One region of the Rhizobium indicum genome, then DNA from elsewhere that is predicted to be linked to it. Evidence: predicted binding sites of a transcription regulator. Region 1 holds the regulator's gene; each other region holds the start of a gene.
What was found. Region 1 encodes LexA, which represses DNA repair genes until DNA is damaged. Its sites were predicted from a motif close to TGTTCNNNNTGTGTTCNG; they were not measured.
Positions count from the first base shown of each region.

Region 2: FFM53_RS11090 (DNA recombination protein RmuC) is a predicted target of LexA. The motif match lies at 4,987-5,004, and genes of this name have one in related genera.
Region 3: FFM53_RS10165 (ATP-dependent helicase) is a predicted target of LexA. The motif match lies at 5,251-5,268, and genes of this name have one in related genera.
Region 4: FFM53_RS20730 (ribonuclease T2 family protein) is a predicted target of LexA. The motif match lies at 4,003-4,020, and genes of this name have one in related genera.

Region 1 is NZ_CP054021.1:485,017-492,386, reverse strand. It holds gene lpxB (lipid-A-disaccharide synthase) at 1-716, shown strand, start outside; gene gltA (citrate synthase) at 747-2,036, opposite strand; gene FFM53_RS02335 (ComEC/Rec2 family competence protein) at 2,327-4,759, shown strand; gene lexA (transcriptional repressor LexA) at 4,740-5,459, opposite strand; gene FFM53_RS02325 (VOC family protein) at 5,658-6,551, shown strand; gene kdsA (3-deoxy-8-phosphooctulonate synthase) at 6,548-7,370, shown strand, end outside.
Region 2 is NZ_CP054021.1:2,227,974-2,235,343, reverse strand. It holds gene ptsN (PTS IIA-like nitrogen regulatory protein PtsN) at 1-74, shown strand, start outside; gene FFM53_RS11100 (methyl-accepting chemotaxis protein) at 163-2,502, opposite strand; gene FFM53_RS11095 (ribokinase) at 2,748-3,647, opposite strand; gene FFM53_RS11090 (DNA recombination protein RmuC) at 3,728-4,954, opposite strand; gene FFM53_RS11085 (globin-coupled sensor protein) at 5,161-6,657, shown strand; gene def (peptide deformylase) at 6,755-7,270, shown strand; gene FFM53_RS11075 (FitA-like ribbon-helix-helix domain-containing protein) at 7,335-7,370, shown strand, end outside.
Region 3 is NZ_CP054021.1:2,038,295-2,045,664, forward strand. It holds gene hisD (histidinol dehydrogenase) at 1-913, opposite strand, end outside; gene FFM53_RS10125 (DUF2948 family protein) at 969-1,400, opposite strand; gene murA (UDP-N-acetylglucosamine 1-carboxyvinyltransferase) at 1,509-2,801, opposite strand; gene FFM53_RS10135 (hypothetical protein) at 2,909-3,103, opposite strand; tRNA gene FFM53_RS10140 (tRNA-Thr) at 3,258-3,332, shown strand; gene FFM53_RS10145 (DUF982 domain-containing protein) at 3,577-3,819, shown strand; gene FFM53_RS10150 (hypothetical protein) at 4,061-4,324, opposite strand; gene FFM53_RS10155 (BON domain-containing protein) at 4,495-4,755, opposite strand; gene FFM53_RS10160 (hypothetical protein) at 4,933-5,208, shown strand; gene FFM53_RS10165 (ATP-dependent helicase) at 5,316-7,370, shown strand, end outside.
Region 4 is NZ_CP054021.1:4,264,928-4,272,297, forward strand. It holds gene FFM53_RS20710 (thiamine pyrophosphate-binding protein) at 1-691, opposite strand, end outside; gene caiB (succinate--glutarate CoA-transferase) at 705-1,907, opposite strand; gene FFM53_RS20720 (DMT family transporter) at 1,946-2,899, opposite strand; gene FFM53_RS20725 (alpha/beta fold hydrolase) at 2,948-3,877, opposite strand; gene FFM53_RS20730 (ribonuclease T2 family protein) at 4,036-4,776, shown strand; gene ettA (energy-dependent translational throttle protein EttA) at 4,874-6,523, shown strand; gene FFM53_RS20740 (ArsR/SmtB family transcription factor) at 6,686-7,370, shown strand, end outside.

The DNA of each region.
Region 1 (7,370 bases):
CAATGCGTGCGCTCGGCGGGCCTGAGACCACCTATGTCGGCCATCGCCTGACCGCCGATCCGGCGCTGCTCGAAGCGCGGCGGCAGCGCGCCATGCGCGCACCCGTCGAGGGAGCCGGCAAGGCGATCCTGATGCTTCCTGGATCTAGATCCTCCGAAATCGCCAAACTGCTGCCGTTCTTCGAGGATGCGGCCAAGGAACTTGTCGCCCGCAACGGCCCGATGCGATTCCTGCTGCCGACCGTGCCGCACAACGAAGCGCTGGTGAAGGGGCTCGTCGCCGGCTGGGCCACGCCGCCGGAGGTGGCGGTCGGGCCGGCGCAGAAATGGAAGGCCCTTGCCGAGGCGGATGCGGCGATGGCAGCTTCCGGCACGGTGATCCTCGAACTCGCCCTTGCCGGCGTGCCGACGGTGTCCGTTTACAAGACGGATTGGATTATCCGCCTGCTCGCCCGGCGCATCAAGGTATGGACGGGCGCATTGCCCAATATCATCGCCGATTATGCCGTCGTGCCGGAATATCTGAACGAGATCGTCCGCGGCGCCAGCCTGGCGCGCTGGATGGAGCGGCTGTCGGCCGACACGTTCCAATTGAAGGCGATGAACGAGGGCTACGATCTCGTCTGGCAACGCATGCAGACAGAAAAGCCGCCCGGCGAGCACGCCGCCGAGATCCTTCTCGACGTGCTGAAAAAGAAAAAACCCGGTCGTTTCTGACCGGGTTTTCTTTTGGGTCGTTGGAAGCGATCAGCGCTTCGAAACCGGGATGTAATCGCGCTTCGGTTCGCCGACATAGAGCTGGCGCGGACGGCCGATGCGCTGTTCCGGATCCTCGATCATCTCGTTCCACTGCGCGATCCAGCCGACGGTGCGGGCAAGCGCGAAGAGCACGGTGAACATGGTCGTGGGGAAGCCCAGCGCCTTCAGCGTGATGCCGGAATAGAAGTCGATGTTCGGATAGAGCTTCTTCTCGATGAAATATTCGTCGGTGAGCGCGATACGCTCCAGCTCCATCGCCACTTCGAGCAACGGATCGTCCTTGATGCCGAGTTCGCCGAGCACTTCATGCGTCGTCTTCTGCATGATCTTGGCGCGCGGATCGTAGTTCTTGTAGACGCGATGACCGAAGCCCATCAGGCGGAACGGATCGTTCTTATCCTTGGCGCGGGCGACATATTCCGGAATGCGATCGACCGTGCCGATTTCGTTCAGCATGTTGAGCGCTGCTTCGTTGGCGCCGCCATGCGCGGGCCCCCAGAGGCAGGCGATGCCGGCGGCGATGCAGGCGAACGGGTTGGCACCCGACGAACCGGCGAGACGGACGGTCGAGGTCGAGGCGTTCTGCTCATGATCGGCATGCAGGATGAAAATGCGGTCCATGGCGCGGGCAAGCACCGGATTGACCACATATTCCTCGCAAGGCACGGCAAAGCACATGCGCAGGAAGTTCGAGGCGTAGTCGAGGTCGTTCTTCGGATAAACGAAGGGCTGGCCGATATGGTACTTGTAGGCCATGGCGGCAAGCGTCGGCATCTTGGCGATCATGCGCAGGCTGGCGACCATGCGCTGGTGCGGATCGGTGATGTCGGTGGAGTCGTGATAGAAGGCCGACAGCGCGCCGACACAGCCGCACATGACGGCCATCGGATGCGCATCGCGGCGGAAGCCGGTGAAGAAGCGGCTCATCTGCTCGTGCACCATGGTGTGGTGCGTGACGCGGTAATCGAAATCCTTCTTCTGCACGGTGGTCGGCAGTTCGCCGTAAAGCAGGAGGTAGCAGACTTCGAGGAAGTCGCCGTGCTCGGCGAGTTGCTCGATCGGATAGCCGCGATGCAGCAGGACACCTTCGTCGCCGTCGATGTAGGTGATTTTCGATTCACAGGATGCGGTCGAGGTAAAACCCGGATCGTAGGTGAAGGAAGCTGTGTTCTTGTAGAGGGCACCGATATCGATGACGCTCGGGCCGATCGTGCCGCTTTTGACAGCAAGGTCGACAGACTTGTCACCGATTTTTATTGTAGCGCTTTGATCCGTCATGCTGATCCTCCGAAATGGCGGTGGCGCCATAAAAGCGCCATAGGGGTTAAGCGTCCTCACCGATAGCTATATGATCGCGAAGCTAATGCCAAGTTACCGTGATGGCATTTTGTGCATTGCGGTATCACCTTTTAGGCACTGCAGCGATGAGCCGCACGCATATCGGAAGCTGATGATTCGACTGGTCTTTTGGCGCTCGCGATTTTCCCTCATATTTCAATCGATTATTCTTGCCGGATTTGATTGGAGGTTGCATTCTGGCCGCCTTCGCAGCCGGGCTTGGGCGGTTCATGCAGGAGTTGACGACAGTCGAATTGCGGCCGGAAGCAGGCGAAGGCCTTGCCGACTCCTCCAGTTTTTCACCACCTGTCGTGGTGACGCGGCCGACACGGACGCAGTCGGCGACACCATTGCGCCACCGGCTGCCGGCCGCAGCCTCGCAATTGCTGCGTGCCGGCATGCGCATGCTGGGCGAAGAGGCGGACCACGGCCGCCTGCTGCTGTTTTCGCCGGTCTTCCTCGGCGCTGGGTCAGCCGTCTGGTTTCTCGCGGCATCGGATTTTTCCCTCGTTGCATCACTGCTCTGCCTGTCGGCGGTGACAGTGGCGGTTCTCATCGCCAGCCGCAGCCGGGCGGCAGTGCGGGCAACGCTGCTGGCGCTCTCGCTCGTGGTCTGCGGCATGGTCACGGCGCAGTTCGAGAGCCGGCGGGCTTCGACCGTGATCCTCGATTCATCAGTGACGACCACGGTGACCGGCCGTGTCGAGCGGCGCGAAGGCGATGGTCGCGGGCGGTGGCGCTACATTCTTGCGGTCACCGGCACTAAGGCACCGGAGCTGAAGCGGCGGCCGGAACGCATCACCGCCATCGCCCGCGGCGCGGACGCGGCCTTCGAGATCGGCGATATCATTACCGGCAGGGCGCGGCTGACGCCGCCGGCAGGTCCGGCACTTCCCGAACTCAACGACTTCTCCTTCGGTGCCTATTTCGATGGCATCGGCGCCAACGGCTTCTTCTACGGTGCACCGACGAAGGTCGATGCGCAGGCTGGTCCCCAGGCTGCCAGATCGACGGCTGAAACGCTGCTCGAAGGGCTCTACCGGCTGCGCAGCGGCATTGGTGACCGCATAAGGTCGATCCTGCCCGGCGACACCGGCGCTTTCGCCGCTGCTCTGGTGACGGACGAGCGGCGTGCCATCTCGAATGAAACGACGGAGGCGCTGCGCCAGTCCGGCCTGGCTCATATCATCGCCATCTCCGGTCTCAACATGGCGCTGTCGGCCGGCATCTTTTTCGTCGGCTTCCGGATGCTGCTCAGCCTCTTTCCCGGCATTGCTGAGGCCTACCCGACGAAGAAGATCGCTGCCGCCGGCGCGCTCATCGCTGTCACCGCCTATTTCCTGATTTCGGGCTTTGCGGTCTCTGCCGAACGCGCTTTCATCATGATGGCCATCATGTTGGTTGCCGTCTTCTTCGACCGGCCGTCGATCAGCCTGCGCAATGTCGCTCTCTCCGCGCTCGTCATCGTCGTCATTTCGCCGTCCGAGGTTTTGGGTCCGAGCTTCCAGATGTCTTTTGCAGCGACATTGGCGCTGGTCTCGGGCTATCAGCTGTGGAAGGACCGGCGCGTCCGCGAAAACGCCTTCCTGAAGCTGCCGATCATCAGGCCATTCGTTACGGTTGCGGGCTTCTTCGGCGGCATCTTCCTGACCTCGCTGATCGGCGGTTTTTCCACCGCGCTGTTTTCGATCGAGCATTTTCATCGCCTGACCGCCTACGGCCTGCCGGCAAACCTCGCGACAATGCCGATCATCTCCTTCATCATCATGCCGGCCGGCCTGCTGGCGATGCTGCTCATGCCTTTCGGCCTGGACGTTTTGCCTTGGAAGGTGGTGGGATTCGGCCTCGATCTGGTGATCGCGGTCGCAAAGACGGTGTCCGGCTGGGATGGCAATATAGACGTCGGCCGCTTGCCCGCCTGGTATTTCGCCGTCGCCGTGGCAGGCTTTCTGCTGCTGACGCTGCTCCGCACCCGATTGCGCCATGTCGGCACATCGATCATCGCGGTCGCAACGCTCATCCTGCTGCTTCTGCCGGGTCCCCGTCCGCCGGATTTGGTGATTTCGGAGGATGGCAGTCTCGTCGCAATCGTCGAGGCGGCGGCCATGGCGTCCAACCGTGAAAGACCGCCGGATTTCATCTTCGACCAGTGGCAGAGAGCGCTGGTCCTGCCGAGGCATGATCCGCCGAAGATGCTGGATGGTCCTGCTATCCCGCCTGAGGGAGAAGACCGCCGCGTCAGGCTTTCCCGCGATCAGCAGAACGAAGCAAGGACCGCGATGCGGGCGGCCACAGCGGGCGGAGACGCAAACCGCTTTTCCTGCGTCAAGAAGGCCTGGTGCACATCAAGGCTCGCCAATGGTCAGGTGGTAACCGTCATCGACAATGCCGCCTATCTCGGTCCGGCATGCGACGCGGCCGATATCGTCGTGACCTCGGTCCGCCTTCGCTTCAACAGCTGCCGCTCGGGTGCGACGCTCTTCACCGGTGAGACGCTGCGCAGGACCGGATCCATCGAGTTGCGCTTCACGGACGCCGGCCTGGAGGTCGCAACCGCATTCGATGCATTGTCGCGGCCATGGATGCGCCATCGCGCCTATGACTGGCGCAGCAACAGCTTTACCGAATCGGGCCTAGCCAATGTCAGTGATAGCGGCGAATGAGACCGACGAGTTTACCCTGAACCTTGACACGGTCCGGCCCGAAAATCCGGGTCTCGTAAGCCGGGTTGGCGGCCTCCAGCGCGATCGAGGCGCCCTTGCGGCGGAAGCGCTTGAGTGTCGCTTCTTCGTCGTCGACGAGAGCAACGACGATGTCGCCAGGACTTGCGGTGCTGCCGTTGCGAATGATCACGGTGTCGCCGTCGAAGATGCCTGCGTCGATCATCGAATCGCCCTTGACCTCCAGCGCATAATGTTCACCGGAGCCGAGCATGTCGGCCGGAACGACGATGTCGTGGGTATTGTTCTGGATCGCCGAGATCGGCACACCGGCAGCGATTCGGCCCATGACCGGCACGGAGACCGAGTTGCCGTTGTCGGCGACGGGCTTTGCGGGAGCAGGGGCGGTGACCGGCTGAGGTTTGCCGAGGCTGCCCTCGATGACGCTCGGCGAAAAGCCGCGCCGGGGCTGAATGCTGGGGCTGTAGGCCTCCGGAAGCTTGATGACCTCAAGCGCGCGGGCGCGGTTCGGTAGGCGGCGAATGAAGCCTCGCTCCTCCAGCGCCGTAATCAAGCGATGAATCCCGGACTTGGAGGCGAGGTCCAGGGCATCCTTCATTTCGTCGAAAGATGGCGGAACGCCGGATTCCTTCATGCGCTCATGAATGAAAAGGAGAAGCTCCTGTTGTTTGCGCGTGAGCATCGACGTTGTGACCTCGTGATTGAAACAAATCCAGAACAGACACTATATGTTCCATATGTGTTCCGCAAGTAGCTAAATTTCCGTAAAACTTGGCGCCAACTCGTTGAGATTTTTATTTTCATTCGCCGGATTGGCACACAAGTCTTGCCTTGGGCGGCACTCTCACACATCTCTGCCGTGTTAGGAGAGGGGGATATCATGAACGAGCACTCCGCCAAACCGCACCCGCTGGATCATGTCGTGCTGCCGGTCGTCAATATCGATCTGGCGCGCGAGAGGCTCGGCAAGCTCGGCTTCACCGTTGCCGCCGATGCGCGCCATCCCTTCGGAACGGAGAATGCCTGCGTCTTCTTTGCCGACAAGACCTATCTGGAGCCGCTCGGAATTGCGAGCGTCGAGGAGAGCGAGGCATCAGCGCGGCAAGGCAATGTCTTCACCGCCCGCAACCAGGCCTTTCGCTTCCGCTGTGGCGAGGAGGGGCTTTCGGGGCTGGCTTTCGGCAGCAAGGATGCCGGCATCGATCATCAGAATTTCGTCGGCAACGGATCGAGCGCCGGCGAGATGCTGCAGTTCACCCGGCCGATGACGATGCCGGACGGTTCCGAGACGATTGCCGGCTTCAAGCTGGCTTTCGCCGGCGACCTGCGCGCGCCTGATCTCCTGCTCTTCACCGTCGAGCGCGTCACGCTGCCGGCTGACCGCGCCGCGCTGGAGACGCATGCCAATGGCGTCACCGGCCTAATCGAGATCGCGCTTTGCACGCCGGAGCCGGCCGCCTTCGCTGCCTTCGTCAGCCTTGCCGTGGCGCAATCGGCAGTCGAGAAGACCGGGTTCGGCGTCAATATCGCAGCATCGAATGCGAAAATCAGCCTGATGACGCCGGAAGGGCTGGAGGCCTATTTCGACATCGCCGGCTCATCCGCAGATCGCGGCCTGCGCGGCCGGGCAATCCTCTTCACTGTCGCCGATCTTGCCGTGACAGAAGCGCATTTGGCTGCTAACGGGGTGACATACACGCGCAAGAACAATCGCATTCTGGTGAAGCGCGCGCCCGGGCAGGGCACGCTCTTCGCCTTCGAGGAAACACGATGAGCACTGATACGAATTCCGAAGTCAGGATCGGCGAAGGCCAAGGCCAGGTCACTTTTTCCAATACCGGCCGCCTGTCGCTGATTGCCGGTCCCTGCCAGATGGAGAGCCGCGACCACGCCTTCATGGTTGCCGGCACGCTGAAAGAGCTTTGCGGAAAGCTCGGCATCGGCCTCGTCTACAAGAGCTCCTTCGACAAGGCGAACCGGACCTCGCTTTCGGCCGAACGCGGTATCGGGATCGAAAAGGGCATGGAGGTCTTTGCCGACCTCAAGAAGGAATTCGGCTTTCCCGTCCTGACCGACGTTCATACCGCCGAGCAATGCGGGGAGGTGGCAAAGGTCGTCGATGTCCTGCAGATCCCGGCCTTCCTTTGCCGCCAGACCGACCTTCTTATCGCCGCCGCCAAGACCGGCCGCGTCGTCAATGTCAAGAAGGGCCAGTTCCTCGCTCCCTGGGATATGAAGAACGTCCTGAAGAAGCTCAATGCCAGCGGCAATCCGAACGTGCTGCTGTGCGAGCGCGGCGCCTCATTCGGCTACAATACGCTGATTTCCGACATGCGTTCGTTGCCGATCATGGCGGCGATGGGCGCGCCCGTTATCTTCGATGCGACCCATTCCGTGGCGCAGCCGGGCGGCCAGGGCGAATCCTCCGGCGGTCAGCGGGAATTCGTGGAAACCCTGGCGCGCGCCGCTGTGGCTGCCGGTATTGCTGGTGTCTTCGTCGAAACCCATCAGGACCCCGACAATGCCCCTTCCGACGGCCCGAACATGGTCTATCTCAAGGACATGCCGCGGCTTCTCGAAAAGCTGCTTGCCT
Region 2 (7,370 bases), 1.7 Mb from region 1:
AGCTGCGCGCCACCGATTCTGCCTCGGCGATCTACGCCTTCCTCAACGAAGAGCAGACGTCGAACGCTGCCTGACGCGCGTCGCGCGATAACGCATTAATTCTCGAATGCAAAAAGGCGCCTGATCTCCCAGGCGCCTTTTGCGTTACGAGGGGCTGAACGATCAGAACTCTTCCCAGCTGTCCTGCGCCACGGCAGCGGATCCGCGCGACGGGGCAACGGGGCGGCGGACCGCCGGGGCGCTCGCGCGAGGCGAAAGGGCTGAAGTCGCCGGTGCCCGCATCTTTTGCGCGACGGAGGCAAGGGCCGCGGCGTTGCCCGAACCCGAGACGTTGAAGCGTGTGGCGAGCGCCTTCAGCGTCTGTGCCTCGTCGTTGAGTGCGACGCTGGCAGCGGTCGCTTCCTCTACCATGGCTGCATTCTGCTGCGTCACCTGGTCCATCTGGTTCATGGCCTGGTTGATTTCCTTCAGGCCGACAGCCTGTTCGCTGGCCGATGCCGAGATCTGCCGGATGAGATCGTTGATGCCCATCACCTGTTCGGCGATCTTGTGTAGCGTGCCGCCGGCGCGCCCGACGAGATCGACGCCTTCCTTGACCTGGACGGCCGAACTGTTGATCAGCGTCTTGATCTCCTTGGCGGCGTTGGCCGAACGCTGCGCGAGTTCACGCACCTCCTGGGCGACGACGGCAAAACCCTTGCCGGCTTCCCCGGCACGGGCCGCCTCGACGCCGGCGTTCAGGGCGAGCAGGTTGGTCTGGAAGGCGATCTCGTCGATGACGCCGATGATCCGCGAAACCTCCGTCGAAGACTGCTCGATCCCTTGCATCGAGGCGATCGCTTTCTGCACCACTTCGCCGGACTTTTCGGCATCCTGGCAGGCGAGGTTGACGCTGTCGGCCGCCGTGCGCGCATTCTCGGCGCTGGAATCGACCTGCGCGGTGAGCTCGTTGAGCGCGGCCGCCGTCTCTTCCAGGCTGGCTGCCTGCTGCTCGGTGCGCTTGGCGAGGTCGGAAGCGCTGTTGCTGATTTCACCGGTGCCGGAGCCGATATTGGCGACGCTGAGGTTCATCGTGTTGATGGTCTCTTCGAGGCTCGCGAGCGCGGCGTTGAAATCCTGTTTCAGCTTGCCGTATTCGCCGGGGAATTCGTCGATGATGCGGTGGCTGAGATTGCCCTGCGACAGCGCGGAAAGGCCGGCGCCGACGATCGAGACGATATGGCGTTGCAGCGACACCGATTCCTGGCGTTCCGATTCCGAGCGGCTGCGCTCGGTCTCGGCCGCCTTCCGCTGGTCGGCGGCCTCGTCTTCGAGGCGGCGGCTGTCGGCGAGGGTGAAGCGGAAGCCTTCGAGCGCCTTGGCGACAGAACCGACTTCGTCGCTGCGGTCCTGGGCGGCGACCGGTTCGCCATACTGGCCGTCGCTCAGCGCCTTGACGCTGGCGACCAGCCCGCCGAGCGGCCGCTGCACGAAAGAGCGGATGGCGAAATAGAGCGCCAGCATGACGGCGCCAAGCACGATCAGCCCGTTGATGATCATCATATAGGTCTGGTCTCGCACCGGCGCGTTGATTGCCGTGTGCGGCACGTCGACGAGCACGACCCAGGTGGCGTTGACGCCGGGGACCGCGAACGGATAGACGACGCGATCGAAGGGATCGAGGCCATCATAGGTGAGGTTCCTGACGAGGCCGGGCTGTTTGCTCGACAGCGCCGACTTGACGATATCGGCGCCCTCGCCGTCATATTCCTTGGTCATCAGCTCGGGGATCGGCGCGACGATCCAGTTGCCGGCCTGCGACAGCAGCGTGACGCGGCCCGAACCGAAAGGATGCAGCGCCTGCAGCTTGTCGGTCAGCGACTTCAGCGAAATATCGACGCCGCCGACGCCGATCATCTTACCATCAGACATGACCGGATAGGCAATCGAGGTCAGCAGCGTCGGCACGTCGGTTCCTTCGGCCATATAGGGCGTGGTGATCGCGCCCTTACCGCTGTCGGCTGCGAGCTTCCACCATGCGGCGGTATAATCATTGTCGAAGGTCGAATATTGGATGCCGCCGTCCTTGGTCTTCGACCAGTAGGGCGTGAAGGCGCCGTTCTTGTTGGTGCCTTCGTCATTGTTGTTGGCGATCTCGGTGCTCTTGCCGTCAAGCGCGCCGAGCTGCTCGCAGAACCAGCTGCCGAAGGCGAAGGCATTCTGCTCGAGATTGGCCTTCAGCACGTTGATCATGCCCTTGCGATCGAGCGACTTGCCTTCATGGCCGCGGCCGATGACGCCCGACATGGTGCGGGCGGCGCTGGCGAGCTCGCCGACATTGGCCGCAATTTCATTGGCGATCGACTTTGCCTCGAGGTTGGCCTGATCCATCGTCAGCGTCTGGACGCGATCCCGGGTCTGGCCGATGAGGAAAAAGTTCGAAACGATGAGAACAAGCGCGATGGCGATGCCGGTGATGACGATGAGTTTCGCGGCAAGCGATTTCATGCGAAAAATGAACATGGGGTCCTCGGGCAAGGATGCGCCGAACGGGCATTCTCCGGCGCAGGAGCAAAGGCTTCGCCCCATCATGGAGCAGCCGCTTGGACGGCCGGATTCCAGAAAGTGGGAGGCGCCGGCGGCCATGAGGAACATCGCCGGAAATCTCTTAAATTTGAATGAAAACTCTATCGATCGGGGCCAGGAAAATCGCCGGAACGCCCTGAATTACAGGGCGTTCCGGCGGCCGTTTCGCAAAGAGACGCGAACTATATCCTGTCTGCGACTTCCTCGCTCAAAGGGATCGACGGTTGCGCCCCGGCCTTGAGGCAGGCGAGCGAACCGGCAACCGCCGCACGGCGCAGCGCCGAGACAAAATCGAGGCCGTCGTCGAGGCTGGCAGCGAAATAGCCGCAGAAAGTGTCTCCGGCGCCGACCGTATCGACAGGTTCGATCTTGAGACCCTGCGCCCTCGAAATCGACCCGTCGCGAATGGCGATGACCCCGTCGGCGCCGAGCGTCACGATCAGCGTCTGGCCCGTCTCCGCATGCAGATGCACAAGGGCTGCCTCGCGCGCCTGCGCGTCCATGCCCTCCTGCCCGGCGAGCCGCTCGAACTCGGTCTCGTTGGCGATGACGATATCAGCGAGCCGGCCGAGGCGGGCCGCATCTGGGATCAGCGGCGCGAGGTTGAGGATACTGGTGATCCCCTTGGCGCGGGCCGCCGACAGCGCGCCTTCGACGGCCGCAGCCGGCACTTCGAGCTGCAGCATCAGGATATCGCCTTCGTCCATGCGGCCGATCGCCGTCTCGGCATCGGCAGGCGTGACCTGGCCATTGGCGCCGGGAACGACGGCGATCATGTTTTCGCCATCGCCGCCGACAAGGATCAGCGCCGTGCCTGTGGGACCGTCGACATGTTTGATCAGAGAAAGGTCGGTGCCCGCATCATCAAGCAGAGCCAGCGCCTCCGCGGCGAAAGCATCCTTGCCGACGGCGCCGGCCATATGCACGTAGCGGCCGGCGCGGCGCGCTGCCAGCGCCTGGTTGGCGCCTTTGCCGCCGGCGGCCGTGGCAAAGCCGTTGCCGGCCACCGTCTCGCCGGGCTTCGGCAGGCGCTCGGTCGTGGCGATGAGATCCATGTTGATGGACCCGAAAACTGTGATCATGAATGTGTCCCATCTTATGGAGCATGCGAGCGACATCATGCTCCTACTATTTCATGCGGGCGAGACACTGCCCGAAGCGGTCACTCCTCGTCAACCACCCGGAGCTTCAGAAGACCGGTGCGGCTTTCCACCGATTTGGCCGCAGCTTCGCTGTCGCGGGCAGGCTTGGCATCGCCGCCGCCGGCCTCGAATTCCAGCGCTTCGATCCTGGCGCCGCGCTTGGTGAGCTTGTCGGCTGACGTGACCACCATGTCGATATCCTTCTGTGCCATGGCGAAATGGCCCTGCAGCTTGCGCACCCGCTCATCGAGGCGGCTGAGGTCGTCCATCAGGATCGCCACTTCCCCCTGGATCAGATGCGCCTGCGCCCGCATGCGCTGGTCCTTGAGCACGGCCTGGATGACCTGGATCGACAGCATCAGCAGCGATGGCGAGACGATGACGATGCGCGCGCGGTGCGCCTTCTGCACCACCGGCTCGAAGTGCTCGTGGATCTCGGCGAAGATCGATTCGGACGGCACGAAGAGAAAGGCAGTATCCTGGGTTTCCCCCTGGATCAGATATTTCTCGGAAATGTCCCTTATATGGACCTCCATGTCGCGGCGGAACTGCTGGCCGGCGATCTTGCCGGCTTCGGGGCTGCCGGCGTCGCGGATCGCGTTCCAGGCTTCGAGCGGAAATTTCGCGTCGATCACCAGCGGCGGCGCGCCGTTCGGCATGCGGATCGTGCAGTCCGGCCGCGAACCGTTGGACAGCGTCTGCTGGAAGGCGTAGGCGCCCATCGGCAGACCGTCGGCGACGATCGTTTCCATCCTGGACTGGCCGAAGGCGCCGCGCGTCTGCTTGTTGGACAGAATGGCCTGCAGCCCGACGACATCCTTGGCGAGCGTCTGGATATTGTTCTGCGCGGCATCGATGACCGCCAGCCGCTCCTGCAGCCGTTGCAGGTTCTCATGCGTCGATTTGGTCTGCTCGGTGATCGTCGAGCTGACGCGCTGCGACATGCCGTCGAGGCGTTGGCTGATCGTCTGGTTGAGTTCGCTCTGCCGCGCGCCGAAGACCTCGGTCATCGCCGCGATGCGGCCCTGCATCTCCGCCTGGATCTTCAAAAGCTCGGCCATGCGCGCTTCGTTTTCCTCAGCGCGAAAGCTCGCTTCCTCCGCCTGCTCGCGGCGAAGGCTGGCGCCGCGCAGGAGAAGCACGATCACCAGCAGGGCGAGGGCGGCGAGAACGCCGCCGACAAGCGCCAGCATGGTCGGGCTGATCGAAGCAAGGGCAAGGGCGAGCGATTCGGTATGGATGGTCATGCCGCAAGCATAACAGAAGAAACGGCGAGATATAGATCAAAACGTGAACGGAATGAGCCGCCCTCAATATCCTTCCAAGCTATCGCTCTTCCTCGCTCGGGGAGAAGAAATCGCCGTCCGATTTAACGATTGCTCAACCATATTGGCCAAAACCTGCGGCGCAGAAATTCCTTCCCGCGTGCGTCGCGCCAAGTACAGAGATCTCCATGACCGCCCAGCAGACAGACAGTGCCCTCAGGCAGCGCCTCGATTTCATCGAACTGGATGAGGCAGCGCGCAAGTCGATGCGGGATCTGCGCCCTGTCATATCAGAGCTGATCGGCGGCGCCCTCGATAAATTCTACGCCAAGATCGCCAAGACCCCGGCTGTCGCAGGCTTCTTCGCCGATAAGAACCATGTCGGCCATGCCAAGAAGCGCCAGCAGGACCATTGGGCCAATCTCGCCGGCGGCGCGTTCGACGAGAGCTATGTCAACGGCGTGACCGCGGTCGGCCGGACGCACGCCCGCATCGGGCTGGAGCCGCGCTGGTATATTGGCGGCTACGCCATCGTCATGTCCGAGCTGGTCAAGGGCATCATGGAGAAGCAGTGGCCGTCGATCTTCGCGCGCCGAGAGGGCAAAGCATTGGCCGAGAAATTGTCGGCCGTCATCAAATCAGGCATGCTCGACATGGATTATTCCATCTCGGTCTATCTCGAGACGCTCGAAGCAAAGCGCCGCGCTTTGGAAGAGCAGCGCGCTAAGGCCGAATCCGATCAGGCGATCGCGCTGGAGCAACTGCGCCGCGGTCTGGAAGCGCTGTCGAACGGCGATCTCGAAGCCACCCTGCCGTCCGACCTGCCGGGCAATTTCCGGCAGATGGCCGAGGATTACAACCGCGCCGTCAGGGCGCTAAGCCACTCCTTCGCCTCCGTGCGCGAGACTTCTGGCCATATCATGAGCGGTGCCGACGTCATTTCCAATGCGACCAACGATCTAGCGCTGCGCACTGCCCAGCAGGCGGCAGGCGTCGAGGAGAGTTCGGCCGCCCTGCAGCAGCTGTCCGTCAGCGTCGGCCAGACGGCCGCCAACGCCGAGAAGGCGTCGGATGCCGTGCGCGAGACGCAAGAGAAGGCGAAGAACTCCGGCGAACTCGTCACCAGCGCCGTCTCGGCGATGGCCGGCATCGAGAAATCCTCGACCGGGATCTCCAAGATCATCGGCGTCATCGATGAGATCGCCTTCCAGACCAACCTCTTGGCGCTGAACGCGGGCGTCGAGGCGGCGCGTGCCGGTGATGCCGGTAAGGGTTTTGCCGTCGTCGCCCAGGAAGTCCGCCAGCTTGCGCAACGCACCGCGGAAGCGGCCAAGGAGATCAAGAACCTGATTTCGCAGAGCTCGACGCAGGTCAATCAGGGCGTCGGCATCGTCTCCAGCACCGGCGAAGCGCTGAACGACATGATCAGCCGCATCGACATCATCAACCGTTTCGTCGCCGATATCGCCGCCGCTGCCCGCGATCAGGCGACCGGCGTCAACGAGGTCAGCCTCGCCGTCCGCAACATGGGTGCGATCACCCAGCAGAATTCGGACATGGTCGAGCACTCTTCAGCAGAAACCCGCCGCCTGAAGGACGAGGTGGAGACCCTGATCGAGCTGCTGCGGCGTTTCCGCGCCCGGCCGGAAGGCCGTTCCGCCACCAGTGCCCGCCGGGCGGCGTGAGGCGAATATGGCGAAATTCCAGGCGGGGATGCAAAAAAGCGTATTCCCCGCCTGCCGGATAATTCCATAGTCGGAAAAGATGGGTTATGGGAACGCCATGACCATCAAGCCACTCATCATTCTTCCCGATCCCGTTCTCCGCCAGCTGTCCACGCCGATCGAGCGGTTGGATTCCGACCTGCAGCGTCTTGCCGACGATATGCTGGAAACCATGTACGACGCGCCAGGCATCGGCCTTGCCGCCATCCAGATCGGCGTGCCGCGCCGTGTGCTCGTCATCGACATCGCCCGCGAGGGCGAGGAAAAGCAGCCGCAGGTCTTCATCAATCCTGAGATCGTCAAATCGTCCGACGAGCGTTCCGTCTATGAGGAAGGCTGTCTTTCGATTCCGGATTATTATGCTGAGGTCGAGCGCCCGGCTGTCGTCTCGGTCAAATATCTCGACCGCAACGGCAAGGAACAGACCGTGGAAGCCGACGGCCTGCTCGCCACCTGCCTGCAGCACGAGATCGACCACCTGAACGGCGTGCTGTTCATCGATTACATCTCGCGGCTGAAGCGGGAGATGGTGATCAAGAAATTCACCAAGGCGGCGAAGTCCAAGGCGCTCTGACGCTACGTTGAAAATTCACCGGCGACGCACTATGATATCACTGATATCATGATGGAGGCGCCGTATGGGTGATTTTCTGATCAGAAATATTTCCGACGCA
Region 3 (7,370 bases), 1.6 Mb from region 1:
AATCGCGCCAGCTTGCTGCCGCCGTCTCGGCCCGGTTCAGCGTCTTCAGCTGGCGTTCGACCGCCTGCTCCACCGCCTTGCCGAATGCGGCATCATCGGTGATGAGGATCGCCTGGGAACTGACATCGTGCTCGGCCTGGGCCAAGAGGTCGGCGGCGATCCAATCCGGATTGTTGTCCTTGTCTGCAATGACAAGCACTTCGGAGGGGCCAGCGATCATATCGATGCCGACGGTGCCGAAGACATGGCGCTTGGCGGCGGCGACATATGCATTGCCGGGGCCGGTGATCTTGGCGACCGGGGCGATCGTCTCGGTGCCATAGGCAAGAGCCGCGATCGCCTGGGCGCCGCCGACACGATAAATCTCGGTGACGCCGACAAGCTTGGCGGCAGCAAGCACCGCCGGATTGACGGCGCCGCCGGTGGCGGGAACGGCGATGACGATGCGATCGACGCCGGCGACCTTGGCCGGCACGGCATTCATCAGCACCGAGCTCGGATAACTCGCCGTACCGCCCGGAACATAGAGGCCGACCGCTTCGATCGCCGTCCAGCGCGAGCCGAGACCGACACCGAGGTCATCCTCGTAAATATCGTCCTTCGGCAGCTGCCGGCGATGATGGGATTCGATGCGCAGCGCCGCGAGCTTCAGCGCCCCCAGCACCTCCGAAGGCACTGCCTCGACGGCGGCGTCGATTTCCTCAGGGGTAACGCGCATCGGCACGGTGGCGTAATCGATGCCGTCGAATTTCAGCGAATATTCGGCAAGCGCGACATCGCCGCGGACGCGCACATCATCGATGATGGCGCGGACGACGACGTTCACATCCTCGGAGACTTCACGCTTCGTCGTCAGGAAGGCGGCAAAATGCTGCTCGAAACCTTCCGATGCCTGATCCAGCCAGATTGCCAAGGCCGATATTCCTTCTCAACTCGAAACTGCGATGTTCAAACTTTAGGGCGTCACGTCAGCGGTGGCGAGGCTTGGAAGACGCCTCCCAGGCGCCGCCGATATCGGCCAGCTGGACCTCGATGCATTCGACATCGAGCGCAATCGAGGCCGTGCCGGACAGCGACAACTCGACCGTGCCCTCCGGCCCCTCGCCCTTCTTCTCGAAGCGCAGCGCCAGCAGCGACAGCACTTCGTCGCGTTTCCCGCGATCGATGCCGAGCGAGCGGACGGCAAGCACACGCTTGAAGACCAGCGCAGCCCGGCGGCGCTCGAAACCCTTGCGCTTGCGCTCGGCACCTTCCCAGACGAAACGATTGGCGGCAAGCGCGAACTGCGCGTCGCGCGGCGACCAGTCGATGTCGCCGACCTTGAAGACGCTGTCCTGCATATGCGCGGAGATGATCGCAAGATCCTCGTTATCGAGCGCAACAAGTTTCAGGTCGGTCATTCAGCCTCATCCCATTACCGGCCTAGGCCGGGCACCGCCGGAATGGCGATGCGTCAGACAAGGGAAATAAGGCGCGGCGACCAATTACGCAACCGGGATGAGCGGTGCTTACTCGCTGATGCGCTCGACGATGGCGCCGCAGCGGGTCAGCTTCTCCTCGAGCCGCTCGAAACCGCGGTCGAGGTGATAGACGCGGGACACCGTGGTTTCGCCCTCGGCGGCAAGGCCGGCGATGACGAGCGAGACGGAGGCCCGCAGATCGGTCGCCATGACGGGGGCGCCGCGCAGGCGTTGGACACCCTCGATCTTCGCCGTCTGGCCGGACAGCGAGATCCTGGCGCCGAGGCGGGCAAGCTCCTGCACATGCATGAAACGGTTTTCGAAGATGGTCTCGGTGACATGCGAGACGCCGGAAGAACGGGTCATCAGCGCCATGAACTGCGCCTGCAGATCGGTCGGGAAGCCCGGGAAGGGATCGGTGACGATATCGACCGGCCTGATGCCGGCGCCGTTGCGCTTGATGCGCATGCCGTTGTTGGTCGACGAGATTTCCGCGCCGGCGCGGCGCAGGGTTTCCACTGCGGTCTCGAGCAGCGCTACATCGGTATTTTCGAGCACGACGTCGCCGCCGGCCATGGCGACGGCCATGGCATAGGTGCCGGTCTCGATGCGATCCGGCAGGACGCGGTGGCGGGCGCCGGAGAGCGAAGTGACGCCTTCGATGGTGATCGTCGCAGTACCCGCGCCCGAGATCTTGGCGCCCATGGCGTTCAGGCAGTTGGCGAGATCGACGACCTCAGGCTCTCGGGCGGCATTGCCGATGACCGTCGTGCCGCGGGCAAGCGTTGCCGCCATCATCATCACATGGGTGGCGCCGACGGAAACCTTCGGGAAGGTGTAGCGTGCGCCGATCAGGCCGCCGGCAGGCGCCTTGGCGTTGATATAACCGGCATCGATCTCCATGGTCGCGCCGAGCGCCGTCAGGCCCTCGATGAAGAGATCGACGGGGCGCGTGCCGATGGCACAGCCGCCCGGCAGCGAAACGCGGCAATGGCCTTCGCGCGCCAGCAACGGCCCGATGACCCAGAAGGAGGCGCGCATCTTCGAGACCAGCTCATAAGAAGCCGTGGTATCGACGATGGTGCGGCAGGTGAAATGGATCGTGCGCGAATAGGAATCTTCCTGGCGCTCGCGGCGGCCATTGACGGCAACGTCGACGCCGTGATTGCCGAGGATGCGCATCAGCAACTCGACATCGGCCAGATGCGGCACGTTTTCGAGCGTCAGCGTATCGCTGGTCAGAAGCGAGGCGATCATCAGCGGCAGTGCGGCATTCTTGGCGCCGGAAATCGGAATGATGCCATTCAGCTCATTACCGCCGACGATTCTGATACGATCCATGTGCGCTTACGGGCAGCGCCCGCCTTTCCTGAAAGTTCTGCCTTGGAATAAGGAGTGAGGTGTTTAGGGGATTTCTCGACACGCTTCAATTCGCGACGGACGGAACATTACGATTCGTCCAATTTTGCGGCGGGCAGCCCATTTGTTTCGTCGGCTTGGCCGGAACGGCGGGCTCGGACCTGCTGTTTGCGTCGCCCCAGATTTTCCCTGAGCTTTTCGGCGGCGCGCTCACGGCGCAGTTTCGCCTGTGCCTCGATCGCCTCTTTGCGGCTCTGCTGGCCGGTTTCGGTCTTTTCATTCATGCGACAGGATTAGCCGAATTCGCGCCGATCCAAAAGTCCCTTGCGTGCCAATCCACGCGAAGTTGGAATTTGCTGCTTGCGCTGGCCGTCAAGCTGTGGCAATAGCCGCCCCGTTCCCGCGATTGAGCCACCCGGCTCTACGCGGTCTGGTCCTGCTGCCGTAGCTCAGTGGTAGAGCACACCCTTGGTAAGGGTGAGGTCGGTGGTTCAATCCCACTCGGCAGCACCAGTTTTCTTGAAAAGACAGTCCATCTCCCGGCGAAAACACCTCATAAGTTAGCGTTTCTCATCAGCTGGCAGCCATAGGCTTTCCTGTCATGGGTCGAGGCAAAACCATTCGTTGCGGCATCAGCGACGATCCGCCCATTGCTGACGGCAAAAATCACGCTAGAATATTAACTATCGCAAAGTCTCCCCGGAGGAACTGGGAGATGCTGCACTTCGTTTCTGTCGAAAATCGTGGAGGAGCGTCGATGGCAACTGAAAGATGGAACAGCCCGGTCAAGGTTGGTTTCGAAGGTGCCGATGCGCGAACGGTCAATGGGCCGTTCGATGCGCTGAAGTGCCTGGCGGATCTCTGGCCGAGTATGCGCGGGCTTCGTTATATCAAGGCCCGCAGCGCCTGCCGGGCGGCGCTCGACGGGCGCAAGAGCGTGGAAGAAGCAAGAGCCGAGTTTCTGGCGGCCGCCGAAGAGGCGAAGCTGAAGCTGCATTAGCACTTCGGCAAGGAATTTTGGGCGATTTTCGCCTTCTGGGCGTGCAAGCGTGCCGGAACGGGATAATGCTTTAATTTCGGTTTAACCCTGCAACAAGTGCGTGCCGGGTTTCGGTGCAAAGGGCGTTGCGCCTGGTACAGGTGCATCAATAGAAGACGACCAGCCATCATGATGATGGTTAGAGGCTCGTCACCTCTGCGGAAACGCAGGCGAGCCTCGTCCGAGCAGGACCGCCTTTTTTTCAGCAATCCGCGCCGCTCTCATTCTCGATCTCGACATAACCGACACCGATGATCGTGCCATCTGCCGCGCGAATGAAGGAGGGGAGATAGTGGGGTTCTACCGGTGTGCAGGCGACGGCCCCGGTATATTCGTTGAGGGCGATCTGGTCCTTCGGCAAAGCGGAATAATTCGTGCCGGTTTCCAGCGAGGCATGGGCGGAGCCGGCAAAGACACCGCAACCCACTATCAAGGTCGTTGCCCAGAGGCGAGGAAGCAACTGCATGAGAGTCTCCAGCGTTTAGGTCCGGCCTTTCAACACCCGAGAGAGCATTTTGGTTCCCTTCATGGATCGTAAAGACATGCGCGCCGACCGGCGCAACCTCTCCTTCGCCGGACTTTTATTTGATGCATGTCGTTGTCCTAAAACCGCTGCACACTTTTAGGCGACATGCATTAGCGTCGCAGCAGGCGAGCACGCACATAGCCTCGTCCGACGACGCCCTCGGCGATCTCGATCGCCCGCTCGACATCACCCCGCCGGCGCACGAAACCTTCCAGGATGACATAGGAGCCCGATATGCTGACGGTGATTTCGCCGGCTTCGATATCGGCGGCCGCTTGAAGGGCGCTCTCCACCGAGGCGCGCGTCGCGGCATCGCTGTGGCCCTGACGGCCGGGCTCGCCATGCCCCGTGAATGCTGGAAAGCCGAGCACCGTGAACGTTTCCTAATGTTGGTTGATGTCTGTTAACGCCGCAGCGACGCATTCGTTGCGTCCCCCGGAAAAGAAGAGCCTGCTCGACAGCGATACCTGCGCGGTGGCATGGGCTACCATTGGCGAAAGGCGCCACCGCTTCTATATCTGGCTGCAGTCGAAAGAGGGATGACGACGATGAAAGCGCTTCTGCCTGCCTTGTTGGCCGGAGGATTGTTTGCCGGGCTTGTCGGCTGTTCCTCGGCCGATAGCCCGGCGCTGGATCCCATTCCCGGCAGCATTACCTATGGCGGCCAGCCGCGAACGAAGCTTGCCAAGTCGCCGGTCGGCAGCGCCGTCTACAACCAGTTCTACAACGGGACGGGACAGCGCGTGGAGGAAACCTATATTCTTCAGCCCGACCGCAGCCTGAAGCTGGTGCGGCGCGAGATCGGTCCGGATTTCCCCGACTGAGATGTTGCCAGCGCACCAGATCGCTTGACAGAGGCGGCAATCGCGAACATTCAAGGAACATCTAATCTTTCCCCAGTGATTCTGCGGGAGCCCGACCGGACGGCTGGATGTATCTCGAAAAGCTCAATCCGCAGCAGCGCATGGCCGTCGAGCACGGCACGCTCATCGACGGCAGCCATATTGCCGGGCCGCTGCTGGTCATTGCCGGCGCCGGCTCGGGCAAGACGAATACCTTGGCGCATCGCGTCGCCCATCTCATCGTCAAAGGCGCTGATCCCCGCCGCATCCTGCTGATGACCTTCTCGCGCCGGGCAGCGGCCGAGATGGCGCGGCGTGTCGAGCGCATCTGCCGCGATGTGCTTGGTTCGAATGCCGGCGTGATGGCGGACGCGCTGTCCTGGTCCGGCACCTTCCACGGCATCGGCGCGCGGCTGTTGCGCGATTATGCGGAGCAGATCGGTCTGGATCCTGGTTTTACCATCCACGACCGCGAAGACAGTGCCGATCTGATGAACCTGATCCGGCACGACCTCGGCTTCTCGAAGACGGAAAGCCGTTTTCCCACAAAAGGCACGTGCCTTGCCATCTATTCCAGGGCGGTGAATTCGGAAACCGCGCTCGACCTTGTGCTGCGCGACGTCTTTCCCTGGTGCGCGACGTGGGAGAAACAGCTGCGCGAACTCTTCGCCTGTTATGTCGAGGCCAAGCAGAGCCAGAACGTGCTCGATTACGACGATCTGCTGCTCTACTGGGCGCAGATGGTTGGCGAAGCGATGATTGCCGAGGATATCGGCAGCCGCTTCGACCATGTGCTGGTCGACGAATATCAGGACACCAACCGGCTGCAGGCCTCGATCCTGCTGGCGCTGAAACCCGGCGGCCAGGGGTTGACCGTCGTCGGCGACGATGCGCAGTCGATCTATTCCTTCCGTGCCGCGACGGTGCGCAATATCCTCGATTTTCCCGCCGCCTTCAGCCCGGCCGCCAATATCGTCACGCTCGACCGCAACTACCGCTCGACGCAGCCGATCCTCGCCGCCGCCAACGCCGTCATCGATCTCGCCTCGGAGCGCTTCACCAAGAACCTCTGGACCGAGCGGCAATCGTCCGAGCGGCCGCGCCTGGTCACGGTGCGCGACGAGGCCGAGCAGGCGCGCTACATCACCGACATGGTGCTCGACAACCGCGAGGAAGGCCTCACGCTCAAACAGCAGGCCGTGCTCTTCCGCGCCTCGCATCACAGCGGGCCGCTGGAGGTCGAGCTGACCCGGCGCAACATTCCCTTCGTCAAGTTCGGCGGGCTGAAGTTTCTCGACAGCGCGCATGTGAAGGACATGCTGGCCGCCCTTCGCTTCGCGCAGAACCCGCGCGACCGTGTGGCGGGCTTCCGGCTGATGCAGATCCTGCCGGGCGTCGGGCCGTCGACGGCGCAGAAGACGCTCGACCTGATGGCCGAGGATGCCAGCCCGATTACTGCTCTTGGCTCCATGCCGGCGCCGCCGCGCTCCGGTGAGGACTGGACAATGTTCGTTTCGATGCTGCAGGAGCTGAAGACCGGCAAGGCCGGCTGGCCGGCAGAGATCGGTTTGGCGCGGCAATGGTATGCGCCGCATCTGGAACGGCTGCACGAGGATGCCGCGACGCGGCAGGCCGATCTGCTGCAGCTCGAGCAGATCGCTAGCGGTTATGCCTCGCGCGAGCGCTTTCTCACCGAGCTCACCCTCGATCCGCCGGATGCGACCAGCGACCAGGCGGGCGTGCCGCTTCTCGACGAAGACTATCTCATCTTGTCGACCATCCATTCCGCCAAGGGCCAGGAATGGACGAGGGTCTTCATGCTGAACGTCGTCGACGGCTGCATACCGAGCGATCTCGCCGTCGGCACCACCGCCGAAATCGAAGAGGAACGCCGCCTGCTCTACGTCGCCATGACGCGCGCCCGGGATGGTCTCGACCTCGTCGTGCCGCAACGCTTCTTCACCTATGGGCAGAACTCGCAGGGCGACCGGCATGTCTATGCCTCACGCAGCCGCTTCATTCCCGCGACCCTGCTGCAGTTCTTCGAGGCCTGCAGCTGGCCGCAGGTGAAATCGCAGACTGCCGCTCAAGCGCAGGCGCGGCAGGTGCGCATCGATGTCGGCGCCCGCATGCGCGGCATGTGG
Region 4 (7,370 bases), 1.3 Mb from region 1:
AGCCGACCGGCAATTTGAAACGTTCGGCGAAAATTGCAAAATCGGCGACGGCATCGGCATCCCAGCGCGTGCCGCCGAGGATCACCATCGGCCGCTCGGCCTTGAGCAGGCGCAGATAGAGATCGTCGATCTGGCTGCGACCGGGGTGGGCTTCGACGCCGACATAGCGCTTGGCGCGGGGCGCCTCGACTTCGTCGCGCAGCATGTCTTCCGGCAGGGTCAGCACCACAGGGCCGGGACGGCCGGAGGTTGCGATCGCAAAGGCGCGGGTGACGAACTCGGGAATGCGGGCGGCATCGTCGATCTCGCCCACCCATTTGGCGAATTCGGTAAAGGCGCGGCGGAACTCGACCTCCTGGAAGGCCTCGCGTTCTCTCGCTTCCCGCTGCACCTGGCCGATGAAGAGGATCATTGGGATCGAGTCCTGCTTGGCGATATGCAGGCCGGCGGAGGCGTTGGTGGCGCCGGGGCCACGGGTCACCATGCAAATGCCGGGTTCGCCGGTCAGCCTGCCCCAGCAATCCGCCATCATCGCCGCTCCGCCCTCCTGGCGGCAGACGAGGACGTCGATATCGCTGTCGCGCAACGCGTCGAGCACGGCGAGGAAGCTCTCGCCGGGCACACAGGAGAGACGCTTGACTCCGTTCGCCTTCAGCGCCTCGACGATCAGTTCCCCGCCCGTCTTCTTCATGACAATGCCTTCCTCATGACGATGCCTTCCTCTCGCGCTCTGCGAGTTCGGCCAGAATTTCTGCCTGGTGTTCGCCGAGACGCGGGCTTGGCCTGATATAACGCAGCGGCGTCTCCGACAGCACCACCGGCGTCCTGACCCCTGGGATCACGGTACCGGCGGCATCCGCAAGGTCGATGCGCAGGCCGCGGGCCTGCACCTGCGGATGGGCGAACATTTCCTCGATCGTATTGATCGCGCCTGATGGAACCGCGTTCTCTTCACAGGCCTTCAACAGATCCGCCTTTTGCCATTTCAGCGTCTCGGTGGAGATGAGGCGGCGCACTTCGGCGCGATTGCCGACGCGTGCCTTGTTGGTGGCGAAACGCTCGTCGCTCGCGATGGCCTCCAGGCCGAGGATGGTGCAGAGGCGGCGGAACTGGCCGTCGTTTCCAACCGCGAGAATGAGATAACCATCCGCCGTCGGCACGACCTCATAGGGCGAGATATTGGGATGGGCATTGCCGAGGCGGGTCGGCGCCTCGCCGGAGACCAGGTAATTCATGTTCTGATCGGCGAGCACGGCCGATTGCACGTCGAGCAGGGCCATGTCGACCAACTGGCCTTCGCCTGACTTCAGGGCATGGATCAGGGCGGCTTCGATCGCCGAGACGGCATAAATGCCGGTGAAGATATCGGCGATGGCGACACCTGCCTTCATCGGCTGGCCACCCGGCTCCCCGGTAATCGACATGAAGCCGGACATGCCCTGGACGATGTAATCGTAGCCGGCGAGGCTGGCATAAGGGCCGTTCTGGCCGAAGCCGGTGATCGAGCAATAGACGAGCTTCGGGTTCACCTTGCGCAGGCTGTCATAATCGAGCCCGTATTTGACGAGGCCGCCGACTTTGAAATTCTCGATGACCACATCGGCGGTGGAGACGAGGCGGCGGACGAGATCCTGGCCTTCGGCGCTCTTCAGGTCGGCAGTGACGGAGCGCTTGCCGCGATTGGCGGCGTGGTAATAGGCGGCCGAGAGATTTTCGCCGTCGGCGCCCTCGACGAAGGGTGGCCCCCATTGGCGCGTATCGTCGCCGCCGTCGGGATTTTCGACCTTGATGACGTCGGCGCCGAGATCGGCGAGCATCTGTCCCGCCCAGGGGCCGGCGAGCACGCGAGCAAGCTCGATCACCCGGATGCCGGCAAGCGGCGGTTTTTTCGTCACGGTCTCCGTCATGTTCCTCCGGGCTCTCGTTCTTAGATCTGGGCTTAGATCTAGGGCGCCAGCGTCGCCTCTGATGTACCGGATACCGGTTTCGATGCAAAGCGGCGCTCACGCCAGACAATGTAGAAGCCCGACGCCATGATAATCATGATGCCGAGCCATTTGACCGCATCCGGGAAGTCGCCAAAGACCAGCCAGGCGAAGATCGTCGCCGAGACGATCTCGAAATATTGCAGCGGTGCGAGCGTCGAGGCTGGTGCTGCGCGATAGGCATAGACGCCGAGGATGCCCGATATCGCGGCCATGGCGCCGACGCCGGCGACGTAGAACCAGGCGCGGCCATCCGGCATGACCGGATCGAGATCGGAGCCGGTTCCCTGGCCCAGGAAAAGCAGGATGGCGCAGAAGAGCAGGCCCCAGATGCTCATCTGGAACTGCATCGCCCAAGGGTCCTCCTTGTGCGAGAGGACGCGGGTCATCAGCACGAAGATGGCGATGCAGAGCGCGCTGACGACAGGCAGAAGCGCGATGTAGCCGACTTCTTCGAAACTCGGCTGGATGATCAGCATTGCCCCGAAGAAGCCTACGCCGCAGGCGCTATAGCGCCGCCAGCCGATCGTCTCCTTCAAGAAGATACCGCCGAGGATCGTCAGAATGATCGGCTCGACGAAGAAGATCGCAATCGCGTCGGCGACCGCCATGTATTTCAGCGTGGTGACGAAGGAGATCATCGAGACCGTGATGATCGCGCCGCGGATGGCATGGAACAGGTTCTGGCGCCAGGAAAAATCGGCAAAGCTGCGCCGCCATATCACAATCGGCAACATGCAGAGCGCCTGTACGGCGAAGCGGCCGGCGGTGATCTCCGCGGAAGGGACTGTGACGATGGCAAGCTTGGCGAAAATATCGATGAGCGGCGAGAACATCACCGAGACAAACATCAGCACAAGCCCCATCGTCACGTCGGAGGCGGACGAAACGGGGCGGACGGAGGTGCTGTTCATGATGAAATCCCTGTACTCAGGATATTGGTCACTCAGGATATTGATCGCTCAGGATCTTGCGACGGCCCTGTCGCACCAGTCCGCAAAGGCCGCGATCGCCGCATCCGCGCCGATCTCATTCAGTGTTTCGTGCCGCATGTCCTGATATATCTCAGTGCTGATACGGGAGAAGCCTTGGCCTTTCAAATGATTTGACAGCCAGAGCACGGCTTTTCCACGCTCCGTCGCCGGGTCTTCTTCGCCGCCGACGAGATGGATCGGCATGTCCCGCGGCAGCCGGTCGAGGTGGATTTTCTGCGGCGCGCGGAAGGTCAGCTCGAAGAGATCGAGCCAGAGAGAGACTGAGGCGTCAAAGCCGCAGAGCGGATCGGCGACATACTTGTCGACTTCATCAGGTCTGCGCGACAGCCAGTCGAACTCGGTGCGGCGGCCGGGAATGGATTTGCCCCAGGTGCCGAAGGTGAGCTTCGGCAGCAAGCCGCTCGGCACGTCGGAGCCCTTCAGCATGCGCTCGGCAAGCAGCATCGCCTGGGCGGCGCGGCCGGCGAGGCCGACGGCGAAATTCGAATTCCAGACGGCCACGGCATTGAAGTCGACCGGAGCCGTGACGGCAGCATTGAGGGCGATGAGGCCGCCCATCGAATGGCCGAAAAGGATCACCGGCAGGCGGGGATGGCGGGAGGCCGCATGGCTGCGCATGGCGATGACGTCGCCGATCACCCTTTCGACCCCACCGCGCCGGGCAAAGCGGCCGATCGGCGCGTCGGGCGCCGTCGTCTCGCCGTGGCCGCGATGATCATGGGCATAGACATGATATCCGCGCGCCGCCATCGCCTCGGCAAAGGAGCGGTATCGTTTCGAATGTTCGGCCAAGCCATGCGATATCAACAGGATGCCGCGTGCCGGGGTGATGGCCTCGGCATGGTGATAGGCCAGCGACGCCCCTGGCACGGCGAGCCTATGCGTTTCAGAAAACATGTGATCCTCCCGGCGGCAACAGACCAGATCGCCGGGTAATTGCAACATGGGTATTTGATTATCTGATAACAATTTGTGGCCTTGTTGCGATTCAGGGTTGCGGCCTTTTGATTTTGATGCTTATTTGTTCCTGTATTGTTCTTTTTTTGGGGGTTGAAATGAGCAGCATGCAGTTGCGTACCTTGTCGTTCGCTGTGTCGATGGTTATTGCCGGCGCCGCCGTGGCGCAGGAGGCTGGCGGGCGCACCCGCTTCATTCTGGCGGCGAGCTGGCAGCCGGCCTTTTGCCAGACGAACCAGAAGAAGGCCGAGTGTGCGAGCCAGACCGGCGAGCGTCCCGATGCGACGAACTTTTCCTTGCACGGACTTTGGCCAATGCGGCAGGATTATTGCGGCGTAAGCGCCGAGCAGAAGGCCGCCGACAAGGATGGCGACTGGAACAAGCTGCCGGAGGTCACGCTTGCGGCGGAGACGAAGACGGCGCTCGCAAAGGCGATGCCCGGCACGCAATCCGGCCTGGAACGGCATGAATGGGTGAAGCATGGCACCTGCACGAAGATGAGCGCCGACGACTATTTCGGTGTCGGTGTGCATCTCGTGGGCGCACTCAACGCGTCGGCGGTGCGCGATCTTTTCGCTGCCAATATCGGCAAGCCGGTCAAGGCCGACGCGATCAAGGCGGCTTTCGACAAGAGCTTCGGCCCGGGTGCCGGCGACCGCGTCAAGATGAGCTGCCGGCGGGCCGGCAATGTCAGGATGATCAGCGAGCTGACGATCGGGCTTTCGGAAGCCGCCGGGGCGGCATCGGCGAAAAGTGCCGGGCTTGCCGATCTGATCCAGGGTGCTGGAAAAACATCGTTCGGCTGTGACGAGGGCGTCGTCGATGCTGCGGGCTTTTGACCGGAAATCCTGAGTAAACCGGGTTTGGCGTTGCCCGCAGGCGCTGTTTCGCCTACATAGCGGCACAATCGAAGTTTCCCGCCCGGAGCAGCGCAGCATGGCACGTCAGTTCATCTATCATATGTCCGGCCTCAACAAGGCCTATGGCAACAAGAAGATCCTGGAGAATATCCACCTTTCGTTCTACCCGGATGCCAAGATCGGTATCCTTGGTCCGAACGGCGCGGGTAAATCCACCGTGCTGCGCATCATCGCAGGTCAGGACAAGGAGTATACCGGCGAAGCCTGGCTCGCCGAAGGTGCGACGGTCGGCTATCTGGAGCAGGAGCCGCATCTCGATCCCAACAAGACGGTGTTCGAGAATGTCATGGAAGGCGTCGCCTCGAAGACGGCTGTCCTCGATCGCTATAATGAATTGATGATGAACTATTCCGACGAGACGGCGGAAGAGGGCGCCAAGCTTCAGGACGTCATCGATAGCCAGAACCTCTGGGATCTGGAAAGCCAGGTCGAGATGGCGATGGAAGCGCTGCGCTGCCCGCCGCGCGACGCCGAAGTCACCAGCCTTTCCGGTGGTGAGCGTCGCCGTGTTGCGCTCTGCCGCCTGCTGCTTTCGCAGCCGGATCTGCTGCTGCTCGACGAACCGACCAACCACCTAGACGCCGAAACCATCGCCTGGCTCGAAAAACATCTGCGCGACTATCCGGGCGCCGTGATGATGATTACCCACGATCGCTACTTCCTTGACAACGTCACCGGATGGATTCTCGAACTCGACCGCGGCCGTGGCATCCCCTACGAAGGCAACTACTCGGCCTACCTGCAGGCGAAAGCCAAGCGCATGCTGCAGGAAAGCCGCGAAGACGCATCGCGCCAGAAGGCGATCAGCCGCGAACAGGAATGGATCGCTTCCAGCCCGAAGGCTCGTCAGGCCAAATCCAAGGCGCGTATCAAGTCCTATGAGCAGTTGGTGGATGCCGCCGAGAAGCAGCGTCCCGGCGACGCGCAGATCATCATCCCGGTCAGCGAGCGCCTCGGCCAGGTGGTCATCGAGATGGACGGCATCACCAAGGGCTTCGAGGGCCGTACGCTGATCAACGACCTGTCGATCAAGCTGCCGCCAGGCGGCATCGTCGGCATCATCGGCCCGAACGGCGCCGGTAAGACGACGCTATTCAGGATGATCACCGGCCAGGAAACGCCGGATGGCGGTTCGATCCGCATCGGCGAGACCGTGCATCTCGGTTATGTCGACCAGAGCCGTGACACCCTTGCGGCCGACAAGACGGTCTGGGAGGAAATCTCCGGCGGCGCCGAAATCATCAAGCTTGGCAAGTTCGACATGAACTCCCGTGCCTATTGCGGCGCCTTCAACTTCAAGGGCGGCGATCAGCAGCAGAAGGTCGGCAATCTCTCTGGTGGTCAGCGCAACCGTGTTCACCTTGCCAAGATGCTGAAGGCCGGCGGCAACGTTCTGCTGCTCGACGAACCGACCAACGACCTCGATACGGAAACGCTGGGTGCCTTGGAAAACGCGCTGGAGAACTTTGCCGGCTGCGCCATCATCATCAGCCATGATCGCATGTTCCTCGACCGTTTGGCGACGCATATCCTCGCTTTCGAAGGCGACGGCCATGTCGAATGGTTTGAAGGCAACTTCGAGGATTATGAACAGGACAAGGTTCGCCGTCTCGGCCCCGACGCCCTTAACCCGGGCAGCCAGGCTCACAAGCGTCTGACACGCTGATTTCACTCATTTTTGCTTTCGGAAGCCCCGGTTCGGCCGGGGCTTTTTCATGTCTGCCTCTGTCGCAATTTGAGCAGCCAATTTCGTGGAGAGAGCGAATTCTCGCTTGCCACCGCTTTTCAAATCACATAAAGATATCTTTATATCTTGATCGGATCGAAAATGAGCGAACCCTTGAAGCTTGGACTGGAGGCGCTGGTGGACGTCTTGAAGGCGGCCGGCGAGCCCACGCGCCTGCGTCTTCTGGCACTTCTTGACGGCGGCGATCTGACGGTGACCGATCTTACCGAAATTCTCGGCCAATCCCAGCCCCGCATCTCGCGCCACCTGAAGCTGCTCGGCGAGGCCGAACTGATCGAACGCTACCAGGAAGGCGCCTGGGCCTATTTCCGCCTCAAGCAGGACGGTAAGGCCGCCATGCTGGTGCGGGCGTTGCTGAAGCATGTTTCCGAGAACGATCCGACCATCCTTCGCGACGGCGAGCGGCTCTCGCAGGTCAAGCACCAGCGCGCCGAGCGGGCACAGGCCTATTTCAGCCGCAACGCGGCCGAATGGGACGAGCTTCGCCGCCTGCATGCGGCCGATGAGGAGGTCGACGCTGCCGTCATCCGGCTGCTCGGCAGCCAGCCGATCGACTCGCTGCTCGATCTCGGCACCGGCACCGGCCGCATCCTCGAACTCCTGTCCGGGCTCTACCGCCGGGCGACCGGCGTTGATGCCAGCCGCGACATGCTGAGCGTGGCACGCGCCAATCTCGACAAGTCCCGCATCACCAAGGCCACCGTGCGCCACGCCGATATCCTGAACCTGCCTTTCGAGGGACAGGATTTCGATCTGGTGACGATCC